3 regions of the Aliiglaciecola sp. SL4 genome follow, and region 1 is predicted to be linked to each of the others. Evidence: predicted binding sites of a transcription regulator. Region 1 holds the regulator's gene; each other region holds the start of a gene.
What was found. Region 1 encodes FNR, which switches genes on or off when oxygen is low (the NO sensors DNR and NnrR bind a similar motif). Its sites were predicted from a motif close to TTGATCTAGATCAA; they were not measured.

Region 1 (5,821 bases):
GGCAACAATTACCCATACCGGCGAAATTTATTTTGAATCAGTTTGTATGTTCATCTTTTTATTACTAATCAGCCGCTTTTTAGAACACCGTTCACGACACCAAGCCAGTCTCATATCTGCCAATATGTTTAAATACATTCCACTGACGGCCATTCAGATAGATAGTGATAACAAGCAAAACTCGGTGTTAGCAAAACACCTTAAACCAGGACAAAAAATACTAGTCCGCCCTGGTGAAACGTTTCCAGTCGATGGGGTGATAACATCTGGCGATGGAAACGTAGATGAGTCCATGTTGACGGGTGAGTCTGAGAAAATCAAAAAGAATATTGGTGACCATGTGTATGGCGGCACCATTAGTCTGTCAGGCTCATTTGAAATAGAAGTTGAAAATGAACTTAAATTATCCTTAGTAAATAAAATACTACGTTTGCAAGAATTAGCCCTTGCCGATAAACCCAAGGCTGCAGTGTATGCTGATGTAGCCTCAAAATATTTTATTGTAATTGTTCTAGGAATTACTCTGATTAGTTATTTCGGTTGGTTAGCTTATCAACCAGATCGGGCATTTTGGGTGGCCATATCGATTTTAGTCGCCACCTGCCCTTGTGCATTAAGCTTAGCAACCCCCACGGCATTAACTAGCGCCATAGCAAAGTTAAACCAATATGGTTTATTGGTAAAAAGAGCAAATATAATTGACGTCATGCCTGATGTCGATACGGTAATTTTTGATAAAACAGGTACCCTCACTAATGGTCACTTTAGTGTAAGTGAAGTTGAGCTATTTAATCATTCAGACGAAAATTTTGTATTCAACTTAGCGGCTGGCATCGAGCAGTATTCTAAACATCCAATCTCCCAAGCGTTTCAATCCAAAACGCCTCTAGAGGTTAATCACGTAGACACCATTGCTGGCAAAGGCTTGCAAGGTACCTATCAATCACAAATTGTAAAGATTGGTAATTTAAGCATTTTAGATGATAAATTAAATTTGCCAGTAAACCCTGATGACTCTCGCGTGTATTTGCAATTAGGCAAACAATTAATCGCCGCATTCACGGTAAAAGATGTAGTCAAAAAAGACGCTAAACAGCTCGTCAATGACCTGAGTAGCAAACAATTAGTGATGTTAAGTGGTGACGCCGAAACAAGTGCTACCTCGGTTGCCAACGCCTTGGGAATTCCCAATGTGTATTTTAGGCAAACTCCTCAACAAAAACTCAATTACATCCAAAGTTTACAAGCTGATGGACATAAAGTGTTGATGATTGGAGATGGTATTAATGACGCGCCTGTATTAGCGGCTGCCGATGTATCTATTGCAGTAGGTGACGCGAGTGACATGGCGAAACGTTCAGCCGATATCATTTTATTAAATTCGAAATTAAGTAATGTAAAATTTGCTGTTAGTATGGCAATCAAGGTACGCCATAAGATTAAACAGAATATGGTCTGGGCTATAGGTTACAACGCACTTATTCTTCCTCTTGCAGTGGCTGGATACTTAAGCCCATGGATGGCCGTTATCGGTATGTCTTTAAGTTCAATCATTGTAGTAGCAAATTCAATTCGTCTGCTCCGTTAATAGGAAACTAAATTGAGTATTATTTATGTATTAATCCCCATCGCTATACTGCTCGTTTTGTTAGCTATCGGGATCTTTTTTTGGGCAGTTAAGTCAAATCAATTTGAAGATTTAGAACGTCAAGGTTACAACATTTTATTCGATGATGACGTAGACAAAAAAGCACCACAAAAAACCCCTAAAACTGATAAAGAATGAACGATATCAGCTGGTTCTCAGCGATTTTAATTGGTCTTGCAGGTAGTGTACATTGTGCAGGGATGTGCGGCGGTATTGTTACCTCATTTACCTTTGCCTTGCCAAAAAATCAGTCACAATGGCCATTTTTAATCGCTTATAATACAGGACGTATTTTATCCTACAGTGTTGCTGGCGCTATCGCCGGACTTTTAGGGCAAGTTGTCACAACCCAATCTTTCATCAACCCACAAGTACTCACCCTGTTTGGTGGGGTATTTATGGTATTACTGGGGCTTTATGTGGGTCAATGGTCTAAATTGCTCACCAAGGTCGAAAAAGTTGGTGCTATTTTTTGGCGTAAAATCAGTCCGTTGTCAAAACGTTTTATTCCCTTTAAACACCCTATGTATGCCGTACCCTATGGTGTGATTTGGGGTTGGCTGCCCTGCGGATTAGTATATTCAACATTAACCTGGAGTGTTTCCACTGGCAGCGCCGTACAAGGTGCGTTGACCATGTTTTGTTTTGGTTTAGGCACACTGCCTATTATGTTAGCAATGGGAGCTAGCGCCACTCAAATCAGAAGTTGGTTAACACAATCCTTAGTAAAACGTAGCGTCGCAGTTTTATTATGTTTATTTGGCTTGATTTTATGTTACCAAGGGATTCATAATTGGTAACGAATGAATTAAGTGGAATTATCTAATGTCTGATTCGAACAAGTTCAGTATTCGCTGCCAAAATTGCAGTTTTAACCACCTTTGCATCCCCGTAGCCCTGAACCAAACAGAAATGGAAAGTTTGGATGAGATAATCGAGCGTAAACGTCCTTTGCATAAAAATGATCAGCTCACTATTCCAGGGCAGAAATTCACCTCCTTATTTGCGGTAAGAACAGGTTCATTTAAATCCTATATTACCTCCCCTGATGGAGAACAACAGATAACCGGGTTTCATTTTCCTGGTGATATTGTTGGTTTCGACGGACTCTTTTCAGACAGTTACCAAAGTTACAACCAAGCCATGGAAACCTCTATGGTGTGTGAGTTACCCTATGACAAGCTTGATACTATGAGCGAGCAACTTCCGTCTTTACGTAAAGAAGTGCTTAAGATCATGAGCACGGAAATAAACCAAGACCATAGTATGATGATGCTATTGAATAAACGTACCGCAGAGGAACGTCTTGCACATTTTTTGGTTAATTTATCTGACCGCTTTCACTCTCGTGGTTTTTCGGAAACAGAGTTCAACTTAACCATGACGCGCAACGAAATAGGTAACCATTTAGGTCTTACCGTAGAAACCGTGAGCCGTTTATTAACCCGTTTTCAAAAAGAAAATATCATAAAAGTAGATGGCAAATTTATCCAGCTCCTCGATTTATCCACCCTTAGAACTAAACTCGGTGAACATGTTTTGCAGAATAAAGCCTGCGGATAAGCCTTTCCTGTTAAGTTGATTTAGGTCAAAACAAATAGTCGGTTAACTGGCAAAATAGCTAAATTACCCATACACTTAAGTTGTAAGTGTAAACCTTTCAAGGGAGTTAACTAATGTCCATATTTAACAAAATACTAGCCGTTGTAGACCCGACCACTGATGATCAGAAAGCGTTTAAACGTGCTCTCTTACTGGCACAAAAAACGGGGGCAAGTGTTACTGCCTTTCTTTCCATTTACGATTTCTCGTATGAAATGACCACTATGTTAACCGTAGATGAACGAGAAACAATGCGCCAAGCTGTGGTGGATGATAAAACTGATTGGCTAGCCAATATCGTTGAGCCCTTGTCAGCTAACTCTTCAACCTCTGTAGATATCAAAGTAGTTTGGCATAATCGTCCTTATGAAAGTGTCTTATTTGAGGTGATTGACCACAGTTATGACTTAATTGTAAAAGGCACTCACGAGCACGACACCTTGAAATCGGTTATTTTCACCCCTACCGATTGGCATATATTAAGAAAATCACCCGTGCCTGTATTGCTTGTCAAAGAACATGACTGGCCAAGCAATGGCAACATTTTAGCGGCTGTAGATGTGGGTAGCGAAGATGATGAGCACCATAGTTTAAATAGAACCATTACGAAAACTGCAGGGATGATGGCTGATTTATTAGAAGGCAAAGTCAACCTTGTTAACTCTTACCCTGGGACACCGGTGAATATTGCCATAGAAATTCCAGAGTTTGATCCCGTTGGTTATACGGAATCAGTCAAGCAGCATCATGCTAAATGTATGCTTGAACATGCACAACAATTCAATATACCTCAAGAAAACCAGCATCTAAGTGAAGGTTTACCTGAAGATGTGATCCCATCAGTTGCTAAAACCATAGATGCAGAGTTAGTAGTGATTGGAACTGTAGGTCGAACAGGGATTACCGCAGCTCTTATTGGTAATACCGCTGAACACACGATCGACTCTCTCAATTGTGATGTTTTAGCCATAAAACCTGAAGGTTTTGAGTGTCCACTCAAGCACTAGTAATACATTAGCAATATCAGAGCAGAACTTTACCTAAAACATTTGAAATTAGAGTGTTTATGTCCTTTATGAGGACAGGTATAATCTGCGCTGATTGCAATGTTTTCTAGGAATATAATGAGTAAGATCGAGTCTCTGTCTGAGAGTAAAAAATACAGTTTCAATAAACTTCAAAAGCGCTTAAGACGAAATGTAGGTAAAGCAATCGCCGATTTCAACATGATCGAGGATGGCGATAAAGTGATGGTTTGCCTGTCTGGCGGTAAAGACAGTTACACTATGCTCGATATTTTGATGTTTCTAAAAAGAATTGCCCCTATAAAGTTTGAAATTATTGCGGTTAATTTAGATCAAAAACAACCTGGCTTCCCCGCGGATGTACTTCCAAGATACTTAGAAAATTTACAAGTACCTTATGAAATTGTCACCGAAGATACCTATTCCATCGTCAAAGATAAAATTCCAGAGGGCAAAACCACTTGTTCCCTTTGTTCAAGGTTACGTAGAGGAATACTGTATAAAACGGCAATACGTTTGGGGGCGACAAAAATCGCTTTGGGACATCACCGCGATGACATGCTCGAAACCTTATTTCTGAACATGTTTCATGGGGGACGCTTAAAATCTATGCCTCCAAAACTCGTCAGCGATGATGGTAAACAAATGGTTATACGACCATTAGCCTATTGCTCTGAAAAAGAAATAACCCAGTATTCCGAACTACTTGAATTTCCGATTATTCCCTGCAATTTGTGTGGCTCTCAAGAGAACTTGCAACGTAAGGTGATTAAAAACATGCTAACAGATTGGAATCAGCGTTTTCCGGGTAGAATAGAGAGTATGTTTAAAGCGATGCAAAATGTGGTTCCTTCCCATCTTGCTGACAATCAATTTTTCGACTTTAAAACTTTAGAAACACAACAAACACCGTTTGAAAACGGTGATATTGGATTTGATCAAGAAGACTTTTCGTCGCCATCCATTAGTAATGATGACACCGTAAATATTATCAATATAAGTTAAGGATCACTTCAATAGATGAAAATTGGATTAGCGTTAGGAAGCGGAGCCGCTCGAGGCTGGGCGCATATCGGAATTATTCAAGCCTTAGAAGAGCTTGGTATTGAAGTAGATGTAGTGGCAGGTTGTTCAATAGGTGCTTACGTTGGTGCCGCTTATGCGAGTAATAAATTAGAACCTCTTGCACAATGGGCTAGTTCTTTATCTGAGTGGCAAGTACTTGGGCTTATGGGGGTTGGCTTTCGTAAAGGCGGACTTGCCAGTGGTATAAAAGTATTTAAAGCCCTTGAAGAGAATTTTTGTGAACGAGAGTTTGAACAATTATCCAAACCATTAGGTGTAGTAGCCACCGATCTCTATAGTGGTAAAGAGGTTTCTTTTACCCAAGGCCCATTAGCCGAAGCGGTGAGAGCATCCTGTGCAATACCCGCTCTTTTTCCGCCAATTGCTTTTAAAGGAAGATGGTTAGTGGATGGTGCTGTGGTAAATCCTGTACCAGTAAACTTATGCCGTCAACTTGGAGCTGATTTCGTTTTTGCGGTCA
Region 2 (5,821 bases), on a different contig from region 1:
TTTTCGTGAAGGAACCAAAGTAGTCGATACCCGCACTACAACTCGCGTGATCGACTATCAAGACCAAATGGGCAACTACGCGGGTAGTGCTGGCGGCATTAAAATAGGCAAGGTGTATCGTGTAAACCCTGAGTTTGTTGAACTATGTGAAAGGTTCTGCGGCCCTACTAGTGGTGAGTTTGCCGATTTTTTAGATAGCCTCCTCACACTGGAAAAGAGCGGGCATATCCTAGCTGGTCTTGACCAGTCAATTAAAACCATGGACTGCAAAAGCAAAGAAGTTTTGCAATTTGAAAAGAACTTAATAAGGCTTACAAATAGCGTAATTCAGTAATGTATTACCTGTAATTAATCGGTCAATTTGAGTCCACAGCACAAAGACGGGGGGAATATAAATGCGCTAGTCGATGAAAAAACAGACGACTAATATTATGTGAATGTGGCTCACGTTAAATTAATTCAACTGAGCCACTTCAAATCAAGCCATTGAGATTTTTACGAAATACAGTCAGTACTTTGCTGATTTTTGACTAAACTAAATAGCATCTAATAACATCGCTAAACCCGTACAAAACTTGAAAAACCTGCGGGGGCAGATCCCGCTGATTGAACAAGTTACGGAGTGAAATCAACGGCTCTGACCTTATCAACCTGGTCTTATTTAATGCCGAACCTGGTTCAAAAGAACGGCCGTTGAAAAGACTCGGAAATAACGTTTGGTCACTGGATTCTGATTATTTAATTGAGAAATAAGCACTTTGCATTAAAAAGAAAGTAAGCAGAATCTGTTAGGCTATTTGGCGTTTCGTAATTATCCATTTGTATTGTTTTCATAAAAAATTGTATAGTAAAAGTACAATCACACTCATAAAAGGGATCTAAGGTATGAAAGGATTTCAGCTCATTCGCAGCATGTTATTTTCTGTTTTTGGCGTATTTTCGTTAAATACTCTGGCCATTGCAGACACTCAGTTTGTTTATGCAGATGCCTTTGTGAATGTTAAAACCGGTAAACTGGTCACGCGTCCGTTATTAGAAATTCAAGACGGTAAAATTGTCAAAATCACTGCCAATAAGCGTGCCCCATTGCCGCAAAATACCGTCGATTTGAGCGGTCATACATTGGTACCCGGACTGACTGATATGCACGTGCATCTTACTATCGACCCGCAAAAACATGGTTACGCTGGTTTAGCGTCGTCTTTACCCCGAGTGACATTGGTTGGGGTTAAACACGCTAAAGCAACCTTATTGGCAGGGTTCACCACAGTACGAAACTTAGGCGCACCGGGTTTTTCTGACGTGGCACTGCGCGACGCGATTAATGATGGCGACATTGAAGGGCCACGGATGTTTGTCGCAGGAAGCTCTTTGGGTGTTACCGGTGGGCATTGTGACAACAATTTGTTGCCTGCTGAATATAAAGTGACAGCCGATGGCGTAGCAGATGGTCCTTGGGGAGTGCGCAAAAAAGTACGTGAGAATATTAAATATGGCGCAACGGTGATTAAGTTTTGCGCTACAGGTGGTGTGTTATCTAAAGGCACCAAAGTCGGCGTTCAGCAATATACGCTTGAAGAAATGCAAGCCATAGTCGACGAAGCGCACATGCGCGGATTAACAGTGGCGGCTCACGCACACGGTACGGAAGGCATCATTAGTGCAATAAAGGCAGGAGTGGATTCAATAGAGCATGCTAGCTTTATAAATGATGAGGCTATTTCTTTGGCCAAGAAAAACGGAACTTACTTTTCTATGGATATCTACGTTACTGAATTTATTCTAAGTGAAGGCAAAAACGCAGGCATATTAGAAGAAAGTTTAGCGAAGGAACGTACAGTAGGTAAAAAGCAGCGTGAAAACTTCAGAAAAGCAGTAAAGGCGGGCGTCAATATGGTATTTGGCAGCGACGCAGGGGTTTACCCCCATGGTGACAACGCCAAACAGTTTTCGCGAATGCTAGAGTTTGGTATGACACCATTGCAAGCCCTACAAGCAGCTACTATCAACTCGGCGAAGCTTCTCCAGCAAGAACAGCTATTTGGCAGCATCGAAGAAGGGAAAATGGCCGACATAGTCGCGATCAAAGGCAACCCATTAGATGACATCAGTTTACTTGAGAACGTTGTTTTTGTGATGAAAGAAGGTACTGTATATTTACAACCAGCACTTAAGTAACCTGAAAAACCGTGGCGGAAAACTCGTTGATCAGAAAAACGCACTGTTAACTATTGCAACATGCTTTTTCGTTGCCTTAACCGCTTTTCGCGCTTTTTCCGCTGTTTTATTTTATCTCGCCAAACAGAAACAACGATTGCCGCTATTATGCCAACAAATAAAGCAGCGATTCCTACTCCAGACCAAAAACACAATTGCTCATATACGCATGGTAAGCCAATTTGAATCTCCGTATTGTTCACAATATTTGGTTACTCCATGCATATAGGACAGTGTCAATTGGTTAGCTATGAGTAAGTTGTCACCCTAATAGCTTTTGTACTATCAATATATTAGACCTGTTGTTTGTAGATAAAATTTCCGGCACTGCGTAGTGGCGGTCAAATTCAGTTGTCACCAGCACTATTCTATAATTCGACTACAATTAATTAAATCAAATGTCATTGCCACAAGCAGGTTGCATACCTAGGAAATTAGCAGCGCTCTAAGTTCAGCGTTTTATCACCCTAAACCTGACCTAGATCAATATGTAAGACTACCTAAGCAGTACACTGAAGTTATCCAATTAGAGCGATAAACATAAGGTAGATTTAGCATGCAGTTAGAAAAACATACTCTTAATAACGATTTTCCTGAGCATAAACACACTATTCGTCATCTTAAAATGAACGATAGTCATTTTGCGAAACAATTTGACCAGTACCATGATGTGAATAAAGAGATCCACCATATTGAGGAACAGAATGAGGCTGTATCAGATGACTATTTAGAAACATTAAAAAAACAACGAGTGATACTAAAAGATGAACTTTTTGCGCAAATAAACGCGACTGAAAAGGCACTTTAGTGTTTGCTAATTTTTAATCAAGAAAAGGCGGCTTAAAAATGAAAATGCACAAAGGGTTATTTGTATTCTCTATTTCCCTGTTATTTTTGGGTGTGATGTTGATTCAGGGCTGCTCCAGTCAGATGGCCGCTAATCTCAGAAAAGTAACCTACCCACCTGATTTCAAATATGTGGAGCCGTCGCAGCTACGTTCAGATATGGATCGTCTGGCGCAACAAATGCGTATATTGGAGTTTGCGTTAAGCCAGCAACATGAGCCACAAAGTGTCGGTTTTGCTAAGCAACAACAGCAAGTACTAACGACTTTGCAGAAGATTGAAAAGATAGCTTCTGGATTGCGCGCAGGAGATGCAGGAGCCAGTCACCCTTTTCTGCAAGACTATATGCGCGACTTTGTAAGTAAAGTAGACAATGCTCGAGTTGCCGCATCTTTAGAAAAACCTAGCTATTATTTGGCTGGCAAAGTGTCTGGAGCTTGCACCAATTGCCACAGCGTAAATCGCTAAACCCGTTCAAAACTTAAAAAACCTGCGGGGTCAGATCCCGCTGGTTGAGCAAGTTACGGAGTGAAATTAACGGCTCTGACCCCGCAGAATTCTCAGTTCCTGTTTACAGTATTGGAACGTCTAGGTACTCTAGTCTGGATGTGATGCTGATGGCGCGAGAGAGAAAGAATAGATGATACCCATTGAAACGATATTGATGTTTTTGGCTGCTTCTGTGGCACTTTCTTTTGCTCCAGGCCCAGACAATATCTTTGTGTTAACCCAATCTGCCTTAAATGGTCGCAAAGCGGGGATTTTAGTGACATTAGGGTTGTGTACTGGGTTATTTGTTCATACAGCAGCAGTTTCACTGGGGGTCGCTGTTATTTTTCAAACTTCTGCACTGGCATTCAATATTCTTAAAATCGTCGGCGCTGTTTATCTATTGTATTTAGCGTTTCAGGCTTTTCGAGCTGGCTCAACTCGATTCGAAGCAAAAGGAAATACCAAGTTGGCTTGGCAACAACTTTATTCACGGGGCATTATTATGAATATCACCAATCCTAAAGTAGCGATATTTTTTCTTGCTTTTCTTCCTCAGTTTGCCGATCCCAATCGAGGTTCAGTTACTCTTCAGATTATAGTTTTTGGCGGTGTTTTTATCATTACCGCTCTTGTTGTTTTCAGCCTAATAGCTTGGTTTGCAGGTTTTCTAGGAGACTGGTTAAAAGGCTCGAGTAAAGCGCAAGTGGTGATGAATCGTGTTGCAGGGACGGTGTTTGCCGGATTAGCGTTAAGACTTGTTTTAAGTGAACGTTAAATTAACCGTCTACTTTAATTGTTGTGTATCTGTTTTTCCCTGAAGTTAGCTACCCAAGTTTAACCGAGCACTCTTTTGTCTTTCCAATAAAACATTTGTGAATTCGATTTTTCGAGCCACATGTTCATGAAATTAATATGCTGCTTTCACGTTCTCTATTCACTAACGTCATATTTTAGTGGGCGTGTTGTTGTTAATTTAAGGATGTCTATGAAATCTTTTGTGTCTGCGCTGATATTCAGTGTGTCGATTTTTAGCGCTAATGTACAAGCTGATGAAACCATCTTAGCTGGTGGTTGTTTTTGGTGTATGGAGTCTGATTTTGAAAAGTTGGATGGTGTAAGCGATGTAGTATCGGGTTTCACCGGCGGTGAAACGCCAAATCCCACCTACAACGGTAATCATAATGGCCATTATGAAGCCGTGAAAATTACCTATGATCCCAATGTTGTTAGCTATCGACAAATTTTGGCTCATTACTGGGTGAATATAGATCCTTTCGATGCTCAAGGACAGTTCTGTGATAAAGGTCACAGTTATTTAAGTGCCATTTTTGTGGCAAATGAAGAGGAAAAAGCCATTGCTGAAAAATCGAAAACAGCGGTACAAGCCAAGTTTCCCGAGCAAAAAGTCGTGACTCCCATATTAGCAGCTACGCAGTTTTATCCCATTAAAGGGAAAGAAGTTGGCCATCAGGATTTTTATAAAAAGAGCCCTATACGTTATAAAATATATCGCTGGAATTGCGGTCGAGATCAACGATTAGAAGAAATTTGGGGCGACAAAGCCAACCATTAAGACACTGAAAATTATGCTGTTTGTGGGAATGTAAACATACGATGGCATAAAACGCTGTAAGCTGTATTTTATGTGAAGGTTTTGCTTTGCTAGCCGTTTGTTGGTTAAATTCACTTTTATATTGTAGTGGTTCAGGTTCTGTTATCTCAACAATTTACAAAGCTACTTGTGGCAATATGATATTAATTGTCATTTTTGCTTACGTACCTCACTGATTTAAGGAAGATAGATTGAAAAAATCATTCATTCTGGTTGTTCTCATCGCCAGTTTATTTGGCTGTAATTCCACCACTGAAAACAACTCAACCAAAACTAACCAAGATGTAAAAAATATGACGGTACAACGCAATCTAAACAGTATCGCGACAGATTATGTGAAGTTGGTATTGCAAGCAGGACAGTTCGACGGTGATATTGTTGATGCCTATTACGGACCAGAAGAGCTTAAGCCGAAAGCATTACAAGAAGGTGCTAGTTTTCCTGGCGACGAGCTCAGTGCTAAAGCCGAAAAATTAATTCTCGAACTTGAAGCACTTGCACCCAATGCAGTACCAAAAGATCAACAAGCTCGCAAATTAATGTTAGAAAAACAACTGCTTGCAATCAAAACTAAGATAAATATGTTAGCTGGAGTGAAGTATAGTTTCGATGAAGAAGCTAGATTGTTATACGACGCTGCGCCACCTAAGTTTG
Region 3 (5,821 bases), on a different contig from region 1:
AATGGCGGGTCCCATTCTACAATCATCCAAATCCACGAAAGTCGGACCGTCTCGCCACAAAATATTGCCAGGATGGCAATCTCCGTGAAGACGTATGGAAGAATTGGGTTTATATAAGCTAGCAGCTAACGCTGTCACTTGCTCTAAAATAGTGAAAAATGCCGTGTGCAAGCTGCTCGGAATGAGTTCTGTTTTCTGCAGGGTTGCTGTTGCTTCAAGCAAGTGCTCCTGAATACTAAACGTTGGTCGGTAAGCAAACGACTGGCCTTTTGATACTTGGTGGATACGACCAATAAAGCGTCCCATCCATTCCAGTTGATCAAGGTTATCAACCTCAAATTGACGGCCACCCACGGAAGGAAAGATAGCAAAATAAAACCCCTGATAATTGTGTAATGATGCGTTCTCCGTCCGTAAGGGAGCAACTACAGGGATTTCACGGTCATGCAGTTCTTGAGCAAAATCATGCTCTTCTTGAATTTGTTCTCGAGTCCAGCGCTGAGGACGGTAAAACTTGGCCACATAGCGTCGTTTGTCATCACAAACAAACTGATAAACCCTATTTTCATAACTGTTTAATGCCAATAAGCCTGAGTCTACTAAGTATCCTTTAGACTCAATGGCATCTAAAATGGTATCAGGGCCGAGTTGTGCAAAATCAAAGGTGGTTGCATTTAAGTCATTCATCGATAAATGAACTTACTAGTTTCGCTCATCTCAACGGGATCGCTGTTGCCATCAATTGAAGTAACCTTAAATTGAAATTCTGTTACAGTTTCGTTTAACGCATAAGGGTCAATAGCAATACTTATGGGCAAGTTCAAGACTTCACCACCTGCAACAGTGACTTGGTCTGGACCTATGTATTTATTCCCCTCTAAGCCCACAATGTCAATTTTATACGTGTGTTCAGTTTGTGACTTATTCAGTACTTTTAAGGTATATACGTTCTCAATAAGACCGTCGTTGGTTTCTCTAAATAGTGAGTTGCGATCTCTGATAATGTCGACTTCTAATGGCACCCTAGCAATAATTTCATAGGTTAAGAGGGAGGTCATAATAAATAGTACAACCGCATACCCAATTAATTTAGGTCGAAATATTTTAGTCTTACCTCCGGCTAGTTCATGTTCAGAAGTAAAACTAATCAATCCTTTAGGGTAATTCATTTTTTCCATTACCCCATTACAAGCATCAACACAGGCACCGCAGTTAATGCACTCGTATTGCAAACCATTGCGGATATCGATACCTGTGGGACATACCTGAACGCACAAGTTACAATCTATACAGTCGCCAATGCCTTTTTGTTTGATTTCTTCGTGACTGGTTTTTCTTGAGCGTGGTCCACGCTTCTCGCCACGGGAAGGATCATAAGCCACAGTAAAAGTGTCTTTATCAAACATGGCTGATTGAAATCTAGCGTAGGGACATATGTGAGTACACATAATTTCCCGCATCCAGCCGGCATTTCCGTAGGTGCAAACAGTAAAAAAGATAACTGAGAAACCTGCCCAAAAACTGACATCGAAGGTGAAAAAGTCAATAAACAATTGGTTAATGGGGGTGAAGTAGCCCACAAAAGTCAGTGCCGTAAGTAAGGCCACCGTTACCCAAGCAAAATGTTTTAACGATTTTCGCCAAAATTTGTCGAAGTCCATTTTGCGTTGATCTAGTTTAATTCGCTTATTTCTAGCGCCCTCAATTTTTTCTTCAAACCAAATATAAATAAAGGTCCATGTGGTTTGGGGGCACATAAATCCGCACCAAACCCTTCCGGCAAAAGTGGTGACAAAAAATAGAGCGAAGGCACTGATAATTAAAATCCAAGCCAGTAGAGTTAAATCTTGTGGCCACAAGGTAAGTCCAAAGATATTAAAACGCTGGGCGCCTATATCGAATAAAACTGCTTGATTTGAGTTGTATTGAATCCAAGGGATGAGTGCAAAAATACCAAGGAAAAATAGCCCAAAAAAGCGTCGAAAAGTCTCTAAAGTACCTTCAACTGCTCGGACATATATGCGGCTTCGTGGTGTGTATGCATTTTCATGCTTACTGGGTTCGGGTTGGTGAACTTTTACTGGGGTTACGTCTTTGATTGGAATGCGTTCACTCATTCAATTATCCTTTACGGGACTACTAAAAATTTCAATGGATTCGAAATTCTTATAGGTTAGTAATTAATCCCCCTATTATCGCACAGACTGCCCGCAAATTGTTAATCTGGATCAATGAATCAACTGTTTTTTTTGCACTTTCAACTGGGTTGCGGCCTTACACCGTTAAGTATTATTGATTGAATGTTATGTAATGTAGCGGCAAAAAACTCGGGGTCGTCTAAACTTTGACCTGTCACTGCCTCCACTTGAACCCGAAAGTCAGCATAATGTTGAGTTGTGGCCCAAATGCTAAAGATTAAATGATAGGGATCAACTGGCGCTAGCTTTCCGGCTTCTATCCAACCAGAAATAACCTCGACTTTAGCTTGTACAATGGCTCTTAATGGAGACTCTAGCTGATTAAATAAAAGCGGCGCTCCTTGTACAACTTCCATACAGAATAATCGAGACTCTTTCGGGTTGTCACGGGATAAAGTGAGTTTCACTTCAATATAACTTGAGATAGCTTCGATAGGATCTTGTTCTGGTGAAAAACCTTGTAAAGGCTTTAGCCACACATCTAATAACTGCTGAATTACATCTAAATAGAGCTGTTCCTTGCTGGCAAAGTAGTAGAGTAAATTTGTTTTGGAAACTTCTGCTAACTCTGCAATCTGTTCAACACTTGTACCGTGTACACCGTTACTAGAAAACAAATCTAGAGCCGCCTGCAAAATCACTTTACGTTTATTTCGTTTTGCTTCCGTGCGTTTACTCTGTGTTGTTGGGCTAGATACACGTGTTGACTTGTTGGATGTTTTGTTCCGCATTGTATAAGTCATCTGTCTATTCATATCCCATTATAATTTAATCCTTATCCATTATGTTTTAACCAAGTTTTTAAAAATAAGCAATCCCATCATACTTAATTATCAAATAAATAATATTCTCAGTGAAATGCATATGAGGTCGAGGGATTTATAGAACGAGTAGGAGATCGCAAAATTTAGACATTCTAAGGTTCTTCATACTATTCGAGTTGCGATTATGCTTTGCGACACACCAGAACTTGATAGGGATAAGCTGCAAGTTTAGCAGGAGCAGTCAATTCTTTACTTTTAAAGCAATCAGGAGACCCAAGCTTGCAAATAGAACAGTCATTTAATGATTAACAAGAGCTAAGTAGTTGTTTATATGGGTATTGATTAAAAGACTCTTGTATAAGTATGGATAATACAGAGGCCTTTAAAGTTTAGACTAGTTAATCTATGTTATTCGTCAATTTTGGTTCTGGGGCTATTTTGCCGCGTTTAGATGTGAAAGTATGTTTAGGTATTTAATTATTTTAGCAGAAATAGTGATATTGGTTATGGCGCTACGTTCGTCATTCGCCCAGTATTTGCTATCTGATATGCAAAATAGTTTGACTCAACTAATGACTGATATATCAATGAAAATGGAAAAAGCGCAGCTTAAAGAGGTACGTTATTCTTTAGCTCCTTATACTGATCAGATGCGGGATTTTCAGCGTGATTACATTCTGGAAATTACGGATACTTCAGAAAATTTAGTCAATTTTCACGCTAAATATTGCGTTCAGCGTGAAATAAACCCTTACGTAAATGGTTCAAATTTAGAGTTAGTTTGTCACACCATTAGTAACTCCACTTTGCTAGATACTAAAGAGCCCACTTAGTTTTTAATCGAAATAGCTTTGCCTGTTCGTTTGAGTTAAATGACCGTGAAGGTTAATTATGGGGTGGATTAATTATGCGAGTTGTTTTGAATAAAAGACAAAAGCTTGCTCCACCTAACTCAGCGTTTTCTACCCAGCATTCACCTTGGTGCCAGTGCATTATGCGCTTGATAATCGCTAAGCCTAATCCGGCTCCACCTCGTTTTCTATCTCGGCTATTATCAGGACGAAAGAAGGGCTCGAAAATACGTTTTCGATAGATTTTAGGCACACCTAAACCGTCGTCTTCCATACGCAATAATATACCTTTCGAATTGTTAGAAACATCAACTTTAATCGTCGAGTGGGCGTATCGACTGGCGTTGTTAATAAGGTTATCTATAACTCTTTCGATGAAGTGTTCATCACCTAAAATAGTAGAATCTGAACCGACAACATCAATTTTAATGTGCTGTGGGATGCTTTTGTGTAAATAGCCAATGCGTTGTTTAGATAAGGTGAGAAGGGGGATCTCTGTAATATTCAATTCTGGCTGTTGTACTTCCATACTGGTGTAGCTCAGCATTTCTTGAACTAACTTTTCTAACTCATCAATATCTTTATTCATTTCAGTCCAAGGACCAGACTTATCATAGTCATGGGCCGCAATGGCAAATTTCAAACGTGATAACGGCGTTCTGAATTCGTGGGCCACCGCACCAGTTAGCTCTCGTTGTGTGTTTAATAATTCACGTACACGATTACCTAAGTCGTTCAATGCAATAGCAATTGGATAAACAACCGAAGTACGTTCAATATCAATGGGGGGAAAATCTCCACTAGGGCCAATGCGAGTTGCGGTTTGTTTTAGTTGCAGAAGATCTTTCCATAAGGGCCATAACCACAGTGCAATTAAACCTGCTAATAAAAAGAAAAATAAGCCACTGTATAGTAAGTACTTGCTACTACTTGTTTGATTATGTAAAAAGGTGATCTCAAGTAACTTAGCATCAGGTGATTGAAAGTAAATTTGCGTACCATTTTTGTCATCAAACAAAACGATGGGTAACTGCTTTTCTAGCTTAGCTAATTCTTCTGCGTTCCATGCCATATCGCCCATGTTCAACGTTTTCACTGAAAATAAGCTTTTATCTAGGTCTTTGGCTGTGATACCACCTCGTTGCTGCAAAACCGTAAGTGAATTAATTAACGCTGCGTCACTTTGATTTACGGCGTCGTCATTAAAAAATACATGATTGAGTAAAGCACTCAGTGCAATAAGGGACAGGGCGATAAATAAATATAAACTTAAAAATAAGCGGGTCATATTGAGACTGGAAGAGTGTTCAACATTGGGTTACTCCCAAGCGTCAGGAACGAAGAAAAAGCCTTTGCCCCAAATAGTTTTGATTTTGTAAGGGTTTTGTGGATTATCTCGTAGTTTTTTACGTAAACGAGAAATACGCACATCCGCTGAACGATCTAAACCATCGTACTCACGACCAATTAATTCGTTGTATAATGTCTCGCGTTCAACCAATTTAGATGGGTTGCTGGCTAATTTCCACAACATATCAAATTCATGGCTAGTTAGTTGTATGAGTTCATCTGACAAAAGTACTTGTCGAGAATTGCGGTTTATACTCAACTTCCCAAAACGCAATTGGTCGCTTTGAGACAGCGTATCACTGCTTTGTGTTTCGCTGCGCCTTAACAAGGCATTTATCCGAGCTAACAATACACGAGGTTCAACCGGTTTAATTACATAATCATCAGCCCCAAGCTCTAACCCTAACACTTGGTCAAAGTCAGAGCTTTTTGCGGTCACGAATAACAGCGGACCGGTAAAAGTTTTACGCAAAGTTTTGCATAATTCAAAGCCGTCTTCCCCTGGTAGCATAATATCAAGAATAATAATGTCAGGTTTGTATGTTTCCATGGTGCTGGACAAATTAACGGAGTCATATAAACACTGGACTTCAAAATCTTGCTGATTTAGAAAATTAGCCATCAATTGACTTAGCCGTTTATCATCCTCAATCAGTAG

Region 2: a site for FNR is predicted at 2,691-2,704, ahead of AB6T38_RS08220 (YdcH family protein). Genes of this name have one in related genera too.
Region 3: a site for FNR is predicted at 2,219-2,232, ahead of ccoG (cytochrome c oxidase accessory protein CcoG). Genes of this name have one in related genera too.

The regions. Positions count from the first base shown of each region.
Region 1 covers NZ_JBGOSE010000002.1:35,808-41,628, reverse strand. The annotation lists gene AB6T38_RS03900 (heavy metal translocating P-type ATPase) at 1-1,588, shown strand, start outside; gene ccoS (cbb3-type cytochrome oxidase assembly protein CcoS) at 1,601-1,786, shown strand; gene AB6T38_RS03890 (sulfite exporter TauE/SafE family protein) at 1,783-2,448, shown strand; gene fnr (fumarate/nitrate reduction transcriptional regulator Fnr) at 2,474-3,211, shown strand; gene uspE (universal stress protein UspE) at 3,325-4,257, shown strand; gene ttcA (tRNA 2-thiocytidine(32) synthetase TtcA) at 4,393-5,280, shown strand; gene AB6T38_RS03870 (patatin-like phospholipase family protein) at 5,296-5,821, shown strand, end outside.
Region 2 covers NZ_JBGOSE010000004.1:253,917-259,737, forward strand. The annotation lists gene AB6T38_RS08210 (hypothetical protein) at 1-334, shown strand, start outside; gene AB6T38_RS08215 (amidohydrolase family protein) at 913-2,178, shown strand; gene AB6T38_RS08220 (YdcH family protein) at 2,774-3,025, shown strand; gene AB6T38_RS08225 (hypothetical protein) at 3,064-3,531, shown strand; gene AB6T38_RS08230 (LysE family translocator) at 3,704-4,330, shown strand; gene msrA (peptide-methionine (S)-S-oxide reductase MsrA) at 4,541-5,128, shown strand; gene AB6T38_RS08240 (hypothetical protein) at 5,359-5,821, shown strand, end outside.
Region 3 covers NZ_JBGOSE010000019.1:41,187-47,007, forward strand. The annotation lists gene AB6T38_RS18360 (serine/threonine protein kinase) at 1-687, opposite strand, end outside; gene ccoG (cytochrome c oxidase accessory protein CcoG) at 684-2,117, opposite strand; gene rutR (HTH-type transcriptional regulator RutR) at 2,258-2,929, opposite strand; gene AB6T38_RS18375 (hypothetical protein) at 3,424-3,795, shown strand; gene AB6T38_RS18380 (ATP-binding protein) at 3,848-5,101, opposite strand; gene AB6T38_RS18385 (response regulator) at 5,132-5,821, opposite strand, start outside.